DNA from 2 places in the Lacibacter aquaticus genome. Region 2 is predicted to be linked to the other one. Evidence: riboswitches for the same ligand, from Rfam matches in the RefSeq annotation. Region 2 holds a riboswitch; the other holds the start of a gene.
The links. Region 2 has a riboswitch for cobalamin ahead of WG954_RS18885 (ribonucleoside-diphosphate reductase small subunit). Riboswitches for the same ligand answer to the same signal wherever they lie in the genome.
Positions count from the first base shown of each region.

Region 1: it holds a riboswitch for cobalamin, as region 2 does, so the genes downstream of both, WG954_RS02230 (TonB-dependent receptor plug domain-containing protein) here and WG954_RS18885 (ribonucleoside-diphosphate reductase small subunit) in region 2, are expected to answer to the same signal.

Region 1 is NZ_JBBKTT010000001.1:506,559-513,119, reverse strand. Features, by position in the region: gene WG954_RS02240 (ABC transporter substrate-binding protein) at 1-572, opposite strand, end outside; gene WG954_RS02235 (DUF6580 family putative transport protein) at 582-1,172, opposite strand; gene WG954_RS02230 (TonB-dependent receptor plug domain-containing protein) at 1,241-3,091, opposite strand; cobalamin riboswitch at 3,194-3,465, opposite strand; gene WG954_RS02225 (sensor histidine kinase) at 3,599-4,690, shown strand; gene WG954_RS02220 (LytR/AlgR family response regulator transcription factor) at 4,711-5,409, shown strand; gene WG954_RS02215 (DUF6089 family protein) at 5,683-6,441, shown strand.
Region 2 is NZ_JBBKTT010000001.1:4,414,118-4,420,678, reverse strand. Features, by position in the region: gene WG954_RS18895 (ribonucleoside-diphosphate reductase subunit alpha) at 1-1,726, opposite strand, end outside; gene WG954_RS18890 (four helix bundle protein) at 1,756-2,118, opposite strand; gene WG954_RS18885 (ribonucleoside-diphosphate reductase small subunit) at 2,188-3,159, opposite strand; cobalamin riboswitch at 3,272-3,483, opposite strand; gene WG954_RS18880 (NRAMP family divalent metal transporter) at 3,596-4,861, opposite strand; gene eat (ethanolamine permease) at 5,010-6,326, shown strand; gene WG954_RS18870 (D-TA family PLP-dependent enzyme) at 6,344-6,561, opposite strand, start outside.

The DNA of each region.
Region 1 (6,561 bases), 3.9 Mb from region 2:
ACCTGGAAAGGGATCCAGTGGCCGCAATTATAAACAGGTGCTATCCATTCTATCAGCAACACACGTTTCATCGGCATTTGATGGCGACGTAGTTTATCAAGAATATGCGTCGTTCTTTTTTGCAAACCTGCCAGGTAATTATAAGCTGCCGATTCATGACCCAACGCTGTTGCAATAGTTACTGCTGTGTAATACACATCGTCGAGTGTTTGTGGTGTGAGCGTAACTAGTTTAGGTTGTTTCTCAAGATTGGCAACTGCAGCAGCAGTGCAGGCCGTATCGATCTGGCATACTTCACATACATCCTGTGTAAAGATCACATCGGGTTGTATGGTTTGTAATACATCTTCATCTACATAATACAAACTCTTGCCCTGCGCTTTGCTGGCTGAAAATATTTTATCGATCTCTTCGCTGCTGTAATTTTTTCCTTCCATTACACAACGCACCACTTTTTGTTTTTCTTCCAAAGCAGTAGCAGGGCATTCAAACGTAACACCATGGAGCAAATGTTGCAAACCCATGTCATAGATCATTTGTGTAGCGGCTGGTAAAAAGGAGCAGGCTTTCATGATGAGTGATTAAGCTGTTTGTAAAGAAGGACTTTTTGCTTTCATCCATTCAAATGCACCAAACATGATACCACTGTATACCAATGTGCCGATCAAAAAGTTTTTCATATATGGCGCACCTTGTGCATAACATTTAATAAGGCTTGCAAAACTGTGATCCATTGTTTGGCCGGTAGTAATATCAGTACATCCAAAAAGGAACACGCCAAAATCAACAACCAACCAGTATACCAATGTTGCAGCAATACCTGTAAGCGCCACAGATTTTACCGATACTTTTTTCAGGAGCAATCTTCCTAATAATACGATCAACACAAAACCACCATACACCCAATACCAACTGCCATACATAATTCCGTACTGTCCGTCGTAAACAAAAATGTTGATGATAAGATCACTCAGCAAAAGTGTAAGCAACGGAAATCCAAATGCTTTCCAATGTTTACTAAAATAGGCAGCGCCAAACAAACCCATAGCACCAATTGGAGTGAAATTACTCAAAGGCCCAAGCTGTGCTGCATTGGGAATACGTAAGGCCGCAACTACAACCATAATAATGGCCAGTACTGCAAAACGGGGATTGATCTTTTGTGTAGACATAGTTGATGAGTTATTAATGATGAGTAATGAGTGGATTCAACTAATCACTCATTACTCATCATTGATTATTAAAGATTGAATCGAATGCCTCCAATAAGGTTGATGCCTTGTGTGCTGTAACCTAATACTTCCACATAATCTGAATTCAATAGATTCTTACCATCAGCAAAAACAACAAGCTTGTCTTTTATAACACTGTATTCAGCATGAATGCCCCACAGCAAATAACTATCGAGGTTTACCTGTGTTGAAGGCCATGTGCCAAAATCCATATCGGTGCGCTTACCATAATTGTAAACATTTGTACTTACAAAAAATGCAGGTGTAACCTGGTATCCGATTGTTGCACCAAATGAATGTTTAGGCCGACGCAGCAAATTAAAGTAGCTGGTATCTTTTCCTCCCGCCCCTTTGGTAGTTACTTCTCCATCGAGGAAACTGTAGTAAGCAGTTAATTTTAATTTTTTATTGAACTGGATGGTAGGCTCAATTTCAATACCATAATCATCCTGCTTATCGTAATTCTCATATTTCGATGTATAGATGATAACATCTTTGTTATGACGGTTGAAGTAAACTGCTCGTACACTTATTTTATCGTTCAATAAAGAAGTTTGCACACCTGCTTCAAATGTTTGTGAATGTTCAGGCTTCAAATCAGGGTTTGCGCCCCATGCACCATATAATGCACTAATGCCCGGCGCACGAAATGCGGTGGCGTAGTTCACAAACAGTTTTGTGTTTTCATTCAGCACATATGATGGATTGATGCTGTAAGTAAAGTTGTTGCCATACTTTGAATGTTTGTTATAACGTGCACCTGCTTCTAGGTAAAAATTACCAAGGTTTTGGAGAAACACACTCAGATAAGGGCTATTGATATGAACGTTTGAATCAAGATTTTTCTGGTAGCGATTATCAACACCCGCCAGCAATTTTACTTTTGGTGCAATTTGATAGTAAGCAAACAGGTCAACAATTTTATTCGTGCCTTTGTAAGAAGTAGGCCCCCATGCTTCACTGTTAAAGGTTCGATCCATTTCATCGTAACTAAAGTAAGCACGGCCACCGGCTTTTTCTGTTTTTACTTCAACAGCAGAACCAGCAGTAAATAAAGATGAAGTATAGTTGTTGGCAGCATCAGCAAATGAACCATTGTCGTAACCACCCTGAAAATAACTGTAGCGTGTAAATGGTTGTATGCGGATGTTTTTTGTTACGGGCGCATCAACACTAAAATTAAGTGCATTGTTCAGGAACCCATCCTTATCGAAATTGCCTGTACCGGTTTTGTCAACTGCTTCGGAAATACCTTTTGATTCGTTATGTGAGAACGAGAAATTGTAGTTAGTTTTTTCAGCAGTACCACGCACACCTGCTGTGAATTTATATGTATCAAAAGAACCTGCTGCTGCAGATCCATAGAACTGTGCAGGTTTTGATGCGCCACGTTTTGAAATGATATTGATAACACCGGCAACAGCATCAGAACCGTAGTTGGTAGATTGTGCACCTTTTACAATTTCGATACGTTCGATCTGGTCGATGGGAAGTAAGCGCAGATCAAATGCACCGGAGAAGGATGGATCATTAACAGGTATACCATCAATTAAAATAACAGTATAACCATTACCAGCACCACGCATAAAAATACTTTTGTCTTTACCGGGATTGCTGGTAGCACCATTAACTACAATACCGGCCTGTTCTGTTAAAAGTTGTGCCAGATCTTTTCCTGCGCTCTGTTCAATTGTTTTGCGATTGATGACCGTAGTTACCTTTCCTGTTTCAAGCAGTTTCTGGTTTACCTTGTTAGCGGTAATCACCACTTCATTCAATGATTTTACTGTACTGTCCTGGGCATTTAGTTGACTGCTGAAAAATAATCCGGCAGCCACTACAAATAAATTCTTTTTCATGTGTTGAAAAAAGGGTTTGTTGTGACTGCTTTCAGAAAAAGAAATAGAAAATATAAAAGCGATTTGCCGTTACACCTCCTGCCTTTCACCCGAAAGCAAATGATTAAAGAAACTGTATCGGCAGGTCTTCTGGCTCGTTCGCTGCTGAGCACCTTCCCATTCATGTGCCAAACAGCTTTCATGAACAGTGGTTGTAGAAATCAGCAGGATGAGTGATGAATGATGAATAATGAGTGCAGAACTGCTTTACTCATCGTTCATTACTGATTACTCATCATAAGAACTTACAGCTACGGGGATAGCGCCGGATTTGCACCGGACTTCCCTTTTAATTCCGGCTATGAACACCGGAAACCGCTACGGGAGCAAAAGTAGGGGAGCGGTACCTGTTCGTCAAAATAAGTTTTTGCACATGCTGAGGCGGATAAAACGCCCTGTTCATCTGCTCATTTTACCCGTTCACCGATACTCTGTGCATTTCTTATTTTTAACGAACTTCATTTGCACATGAACCGTTCTTCCGCCATAACAGTGAGTATGCATATTGCAGGCTGGCTCCTGTTTTATTCTATGGTAGTTGCTTTTATTGCAAACGGGAATCCCAATGGTGGTTCGTCGGAGCTTCCTCTGTTAAGTGGGCCTTTCCTGTTCTTCTTTCTTGTTTTTCCTGCTATTTTTTATACCAATCGTTTCCTGCTCATCCCTAAACTGTTCAATAATAAACAATACTTGTTGTATGCGCTTGCATTTGCCGGGTTGTTTCTGTTGGTGTTTTGGTTAAAACCATTTGATGGAGTGATAAATCATAATCAAGGGCAGGGTAATGTTCGGCCGCCGGATGGGATGACGGGACCACCACCATTTAAACTGAATGAGTTTTATCCGCAAGGGCCTCCACACAAGCAGTCGAAGTTTGACATCATGAGCACCATCCTGTTTCTGTTGGTGTGGCTTTTTTCATCGGCTATGTTTGTGTTCAGGCAATGGCGGCAATCGGAACAACGCATCTTACAAGCCGAGGCAGATAAGGCTAATGCAGAGCTTTCGTTTTTAAAAGCACAGGTGAATCCGCATTTTCTGTTCAATACACTTAACAATATTTATTCATTGGCTGTAAGCAAAAGTGAACATACGGCAGACAGTATTATGAAACTGTCGAATATCATGCGTTACATTACGGATGAAGCAAGAGAAGATAAGGTAGATCTGCAACAGGAACTGGATTGTGTTCGTGATTATATTGATCTGCAACAATTGCGACTTGGAAAGAACGCCCAGGTAATGTTTACACTTACAGGTGAAACAGAATGGAAAAAAATTCCACCGCTGTTACTCATGACTTTTGTTGAGAATGCATTTAAATATGGTGTAAGCAATCACGAACCTGCACCTATCGTTATACGTTTGGAAGCAGCTGAAAAGGAATTGTATTTTGAAACGATCAATAAATTGTATGAAAAGAACACGCCACTAGAGCGTACAGGTATTGGTCAACAGAATGCGTTGAAGCGATTGCAGCATATGTATCCATCAAAACATAACATCAGTATGGAAAGTGAAAATGGCTTTTATACGGTTAAACTAACTTTACAGTTCTGATTTAAAACTTATCTGCATCTATGTCGTTAAAATGTGTAGCCATTGATGATGAGTTGCCTGCTTTGGAGCTGATTCAGAAATACATTTCTGATCATCCGCATTTGCAATTAATGCAAACGTACACCGATGCAGTATCGGCGTCTGAATATTTAAAAACCGCAAGCGTCGATCTGTTGTTTGTAGATATTAATATGCCTGATATAACCGGGCTTGATTTGGTTCGTTCGTTGAGTAAGCGGCCCATGATCATCTTCACCACAGCGTATAAAAAATTTGCAATCGATGGGTTTGAATTGAATGCGATAGACTATTTATTAAAGCCCATCAGCTTCGAACGGTTTTCAAAAGCAGTGCAAAAGGCTGCCGATTATCATCAATACAAAACCAAACCAGCAACCAGCACTGAGGAAGCATTGATGGTTTTTTCGGAATACCAATTGGTGAAGATCAACTGCAGTACTATTGAATACATCGAAAGTTTGGATGATTATATCCGCATCAATATCAGCAACGATAAACCGGTGATGACCTTAATGACACTAAAAGCTGTGTTAGAAAAACTCCCTTCCACACAATTTAAAAGGATGCATCGCAGTTATATTGTAAACATGGAGAAAATAAGATCGGTTGCCAATCGAAAGATCAAATTGTTATCAGGTGCAGAACTTCCAGTCAGCGAAACTTATCTCGATGTGCTGCAGGCCTGGAAACGATCCTGATCCGTCGGTACAAAATAGCAATTCACCGATATTTTGATGATGTTCAACTTACGGCATCTATTTTGCAGCAACGAAATAATTATAAGAAAATACTGCATGAAACAATTCTAGTCCTCATTTGTCTGTAACAACGCCCCGTTTTTAAGATCCAGCTATTTAACAAATCGTGTAAAATCCGTATCCTGTTTTTGCGTTACAGGCATAACCTCCACATCCATCTTATTCGCTTACCAAACTTGCTGCTTTCATTAAACAAGTATAAAAATCAATTGAATGAAAGCAAATTACATCCGTCCAATTTCTTTCGTGCTTGTGTTCGTATGTTCATACGAAACAAAAGCACAGGTCAATATATCGAAGTATGAAGTAGGGGCTAATATTGGCACTTACATTTACCAGGGCGATCTTGCGCCCAGCCGTTTTGGATCATTTAAAACAATGCAACCCGGCTTGGGTTTATATGGTACAAAATACCTGTCGCCGTCGTGGGGTGTAAGAGCCAATCTTAGTTTCTCAAGATTAAATGGCGATGATGCAAAGTATGCAACACCTGATTACCGGCAGCAACGCAATTTTAATTTCAAAACAAATTTGTTTGAAGTATCCGCCGTTGCTGTATGGAAACCGTTTGCCGATAATTTTTCAAATAAAGGAAAGGGAAGTATTTCACCTTACTTATTTGCGGGCGCAGGGTTGGGATTGGTAAAGATCAGGCGTGATTGGAGCAATCTCAATCCTGCTTACTTTGCAGAAGACAATGATTTTTTAACCGGTCTTGCATCCGACCAGGCTCATCGTACTCCACGACTTATGCCGGTTATACCAATTGGCGCAGGTGTGCAATATGGTTTATCTGATAAATGGTTCCTGCATCTTGAAACAACTTACCGTTATACATTTACTGATTATTTAGATGGGTTTAGTCGGTCTGCTAACCCATCAAGAAAAGATACGTATTCCAGCATTTCAATCGGAGCTACGTACAAATTTGGCAAGAATGCCAGCTGGAAATGCCCGCCGTTGCGTCAATAGCAACCAATTCACCGATGCATTGTACTTGTTGGTCGACTGATAAAAAATTTCATTAAACATCACCGGTAGATTTACATCAGAAAGAACGAAAGCAGATTTTTTATCACAACATCAAACCAA
Region 2 (6,561 bases):
GGTCGGTTGGTGTAGTGCCCCACATATCGAACTGGAAAATTCCTTTTGATACAGGTGAACCAGCAAAGGTTTCATACGCACCTTGTTCTTTCGCCAAATCTTTACTTGCAGTCATTGCAGCAAAATAGATGGTTTCAAAAATGTTTTTGTTCAGCATTTTTGCGAGCTCGCTTTCAAACGGCAAACGCAATAAGATGAATACATCGGCCAAGCCCTGTACACCTAATCCAACAGGACGGTGTTTCATGTTCGATGTTCTTGCTTCTTCAACAGGATAATAATTGTTGTCAATGATTTTGTTGAGATTTTTGGTTACCTGGTAAGTAACATCATATAATTTCTGGTGATCGAATTTTCCATCAATTACAAAACGGGGGAGCGCCAATGATGCAAGGTTACAAACCGCTACTTCATCAGGACTTGTGTATTCCATGATCTCTGTACACAGGTTTGAACTTTTGATGGTACCGAGGTTCTGTTGATTTGATTTGCTGTTGGCAGCATCTTTATACAACATATACGGTGTACCTGTTTCGATCTGCGATTGCAGAATAGCAAACCAAAGGTCTTGTGCCTTGATTGTTTTTCTTGCTCTTCCTTCTGCTTCGTATTTCGTATAAAGCTGTTCAAATTCTTCGCCCCAGCAATCACTTAAGCCCGGTGCTTCATTTGGACAGAACAAACTCCATTCACCATTTGCTTCCACACGTTTCATAAACAGATCGCAGATCCACAATGCAAAGAAGAGATCTCTTGCACGCATTTCTTCTTTACCATGGTTCTTACGCAGATCAAGGAATTCAAATACATCTGCATGCCATGGTTCGAGATAAATAGCAAACGCACCTTTACGTTTACCACCACCTTGATCAACATAGCGTGCAGTATCGTTAAATACTTTCAGCATTGGAATGATACCGTTGCTGGTACCATTGGTGCCACCGATATAACTACCTGTTGCACGGATATTATGAATAGCCAAACCAATACCACCTGCGCTCTGCGAAATCTTCGCCGTTTGTTTCAGCGTATCATAAATACCATCAATGCTGTCTTCCTTCATGGTTAAAAGAAAACATGAACTCATTTGTGGTTTTGGTGTACCTGCGTTAAAGAGAGTAGGAGTGGCATGCGTCATCCAACGTTCACTCATTAAGTGATAAGTCTTGATGATGCTGTCAATATCTTCTTTATGAATACCAACGGCCACACGCATGTACATGTGTTGCGGACGTTCAGCAATTTTTCCATCGATCTTTAAGAGATATGATTTTTCCAGCGTTTTAAAACCGAAATAATCAAAAGCGAAATCACGATCGTAAATGATGGTGCTGTCTAACAACTCCGCATTGTCTTCAATGATCTTCATTACATCATCAGCGATCAACGGTAATTTTTTACCGGTTGCTTTATCAACATAGTTGTAAAGATTTCGCATTGTCTGCGAAAAACTCTTGATGGTGTTCTTATGCAGGTTGCTCACGGCAATGCGTGAAGCAAGAATTGCATAATCAGGATGTGTGATTGTTAATGATGCAGCCGTTTCGGCTGCGAGGTTATCGAGGTCAGTTGTTGCAACGCCTTCGTAAATACCTTCAATTGTTTTCTTGGCAACATCAATAGGGTTCACCATCGGACTGAGGCTGTAACTCAGCTTCTCAATCCTTGCGGTTACCTTATCGAATTTTACCGATTCTGTTTTTCCGTTCCGTTTAACTACAAACATAATGGGATGTATGATTTGTGATGTATGAATTATGATTTGTTATTGTTCGTCTTTACTGTCTTTACCGTAGCAACAAAAATGCTCACCAGTTCGTTTCCTTCTTTGAGTAATGGCTCTGTAATGTTTGATGCAATTAATTTCGCTTCTGTTATTACTTCTAACCAATACATGCTCTCATCAGCTTCTTCTATTACTATTTCCAGTTTATAAATAAAATCAGCGGTTGACTTTGCTCTGCATGCAGCCCGATAATTTGCACCTACAGAACCTCCTGAACGGATGAGCTGCTTTGCTAATTCAAAACCTGCTGTAGTTTTAGGGAGTTGTTCGCAGACCTTTATTATTTCAATGTGAAATTTTTTGGTTCTGATTTTCAACTCTTCCTTTGTCATAGTGCTGTTCTTTAATTGTTTGCTCGGACTTGCGACATACCATAAATCCTACATCACAAATCCGACATCTTAAAAGTCTTCTTCTGTTGAAAACATCTGCGATTCTTTATTACCCATCACACCGGCTTTCTGATAATCGCCTACACGCTTCTCAAAGAAGTTTGTTTTGCCTTGCAGGGAGATCATTTCCATAAAGTCGAATGGGTTGGTGGCGTTGTACACTTTTGCACAACCTAATTCTGCCAACCAACGGTCAGCAACAAACTCAATGTATTGCTGCATCAGTTTTGCATTCATACCAATCAATGCAACAGGCAATGCTTCAGTGATAAATTCTTTTTCAATTTCTACTGCATCGGTAATGATGGCTCTTACTTCTGCTTCGCTCAGTTTGTTTTGCAACATGCTGTAGAGTAAGCAGGCAAATTCGCAATGCAAACCTTCATCACGACTGATCAACTCATTGCTGAATGTTAAGCCCGGCATCAAACCACGTTTCTTCATCCAGAAAATAGAGCAGAAACTACCGCTGAAGAAAATACCTTCAACTGCTGCAAATGCAACGAGACGTTCAGCAAAACTTCCGTTCTCGATCCAACGTAAAGCCCATTCTGCTTTTTTCTTTACAGCAGGAACAGTATCGATGGCGTGAAAGAGTTTATGTTTTTCCTGCGGATCTTTAATATAGGTATCGATGAGGAGGGCATATGTTTCGCTGTGAATGTTTTCCATCATGATCTGGAAACCATAAAAACATCTTGCTTCCGGCAATTGCACTTCGCTCATAAAATTCACAGCCAGGTTCTCGTTCACGATTCCATCGCTTGCTGCAAAAAAGGCGAGTACATGCGAAATAAAATGACGTTCGCCACTGTTGAGGTTTTCCCAATCTTTCAGGTCACCGCTCAAATCAATTTCTTCAGCTGTCCAAAAGCTGGCTTCGTGCTGCTTATAATGTTTCCATATTTCAGGATAGTTGATGGGTAGAATAACAAAACGGTCTTTGTTTTCCTTCAACAGGAGTTCTTCTTCTTGCTTCATATTTTCTTCTTTTACTTTGGCTACCGGGGACAAGTATAGTGCTGAAAGCATGAGCCACTTTAGAGGTGGCGAAAACAATCAGTACAAATGCTTTTCTTCCCGAAAGCGTTGTGACTAAATTTTCCTACCGGCAGGTCTTCTGACTTTCCCGCCTTTTGAACGTCCTTCCCATTCCTCTTATCGAGGGACAGTGGATGTAGTTGTTCAAAAGTTCGCCAATTGGCGACGGGATAACAGCTACGGGGATAGTTCAGGATTTACACCTGATTCCCTTTTAATGCAATGCGCTGAAGCGTATTGTCAACCGAGACGGACTGTAAAATAAACCCCAATCGGCTGAATGAACGGAAGTTGTTATTCACGTTATGTTGAAAAAAAAGAAAAACAAATATTGGTTTGAAACATGTTGGCTGAAAAGCAGCGCCTGCACTCAGTTTCAGGCAAATTGCAGGTATAATAAAACGCCGGCACTGATGGTCATGATAGCCAAAGCAATAAAACCAACTATATTTTCTGTGCGGTTGTTAACATTATCGCCCATAATTTCTTTGTTATTGGAAATGTGCAGAATAATTGCAATAAGCACCGGCGACGTAATGCCGTAAAGAATGGCGGTGTAGATCAACGCTTTGATGGGAGATATGCCAACATAGTTGAGCGATAAACCAAGAATAAGTGAAATAGCTATGATGATATAAAAAGCCTTCGCTTCGTGAAATTTTTTATCGAGTCCTTCTTCCCATCCAAATGTTTCGGTAATGATGTAAGAGATAGAACCACTCAACACCGGAATAGCAATCAGCCCCGTACCAATAACACCAATCGAGAAAAGCAGGTAGGCTAAATCTCCGGCCAAAGGTTTTAATGCACTGGCAGCCTGTTCAACTGTATCTATCTGGTGAATACCTTCTTTAAACAAAACAGTACCTGTGGTAAGTATAATAAAGTACATCACAAGCCCGGAGAAGGTCATACCAAGGTCTACATCTTTATTCATAGTATGTACCAGTTTTTTATCAACAACCAAACGTTTTTTCTTGTGTTTCATTTCTTCTACTTCTACAGAAGCCTGCCAAAAAAACAAATAAGGTGAAATGGTGGTGCCGAGTATACCTACAAGTATGGCAATAAAATCTTTATTGAATTTGATGGTAGGAATGAATGTAGATTTTAGAATTAGTGCAAAGTCCTGTTTGCATAAAAAAGGAACAATGAAGTATACAAGCATTACGATGCACAGATATTTTAAAACAGCGGCAATTTTTTGATAGGGCAGGTAAATGATAAGTCCCAGCAGGATCACGGTAAACAAAACGCTGAAATACGTTGCATCAACTGAAGGGAATAACAGGTTGCCTACTGCACCCATACCTGCAATATCGGCACCAATGTTCATAACAATTGCGGGAAAGCTGAACAACAGCATTATGTACAAAACAGGTTTGGGGTAATGTTTCTTTAAGGTTCCTGTTAATCCCTTCGAGGTAACTAAACCAATTCGTGCACACATTTGCTGAATAATGGCCATGAGAGGAAATGCAACAATGGAAGTCCACAAAGTTGACAAACCATAAGCAGCGCCCGCCTGCGAATAGGTTGCAATGCCCGAAGGATCATCGTCGCTGGCGCCAGTCACTAAACCTGGGCCGATCTTTTTCCAGAATCTTACCAGCTTTTGCGATAAGTTTTTTTTATAGTGCATTAAAAAAGTTGTTACAGATACACGGGCAAAAGATACGATCAGAACTTATGTTCATCACTGATTATGCTCACTCAATAAATTGTTCTTCGTTACTATCCTGCAATGAATGATAAGAAAAGTTATTTTTGAAAACACCCATGACACAACTATGGCAACAAAACAACCCGTGTTAAAAAAAGCACTTACAGCAATTCATTTATGGGCTATTGCTGTAGGCCTGGTTATTTCCGGTGAATATTTCGGCTGGAATTACGGGTGGGCAGCCGGTGGAACAGTAGGTATGCTCATTGCAACAATTGCTGTAACGGTGCTGTACGTCACCTTTATTTTCAGCTTTACTGAACTTACTACAGCTATTCCTAATGCAGGCGGTCCGTTTACATATGCTTATAAAGCACTTGGTCCATTGGGCGGATTGATTGCCGGTTATGCTACACTCATTGAGTTTTTATTTGCAACACCTGCTATTGCTTATGCACTGGGTAGTTATATCCATTTCTTATATCCATCGATGAATGTGATGTACACGGCCATTGGCTGTTATGTGTTGTTTACTGCCATCAATATGCTGGGTATAAAAGAATCGGCTTTGTTTACATTGCTGGTAACCTTGTTGGCAGTGATCGAATTACTGTTTTTTATGGGTATTGTTGCGCCGCATTTTCAACTGAAAAATTTTATGCACAACAGTATGCCATTTGGTTGGGCAGGTGTATTTGCGGCATTGCCCTTTGCTATGTGGTTATATCTCGCTATTGAAGGTGTATCGATGGTGGCTGAAGAAACCAAAGATCCCAAACGAACGATTCCTAAAGGATATATGGCTGGTATTGCAACTCTGGTAGTGCTGGCATTGGGTGTAATGATCCTTACTGGTGGACTTACAGATTGGGAAAAATTAACAACCATCGATTATGTGTTGCCTGAATCAGTTAGCATTGCATTGGGAAAGGAGAACCAGCTCACAAAACTGTTTGCCGGTATTGGTTTGTTTGGATTGATCGCTTCGTTTCACAGCATCATTCTTACTTATTCAAGACAGTTGTTTTCATTGGCAAGAGAAAATTATCTGCCTTCAGGTTTGGCAAAACTGAATTCACGTTTTCAAACACCACACAGGGCATTGATTGTTGGTGCCATCATTGGTATTATTGCTATTGTTTCAGGTAAGACAAATGAGCTGATCATTTTTTCTGTGCTTGGTGCAATTGTGATGTATATCACCAGCATGATAAGTTTATTTGTATTGCGGAAGAAAGAGCCAATGCTTGAACGGCCATTTAAAGCACCGCTTTATCCTTATTTTCCCATCATGGCTTTGATATTGTCAACAGTTTGTTTGGTTGCGATCGTTTATTACAATGTAATGTTGAGTGTTATCTTTTTTACAGCATTGCTTTTGCTCATTATCCTGTTTGTAGTTTCAGGTAAGTATAAGAAACTGCTATCGTCTGCAAATCAGTAAACGAGTTGATGTAATTGCTATACATTTATTGCACGGTCTCTTGCTACAACCTTCCATGTTGTTATGGCTTCATTGTTTTCAACAACAACCGCTTTGTCATACAACGCAACCGTTGGACATATATGAACGGGCACGCCGTACAAAACATCGCCCACTTTGAATGTGTTACTATCTGCAACCTTCAATACCAAATGTTCTTCGCTTTGCGAGTAGGGTATAGCATTAGGCGCATTCA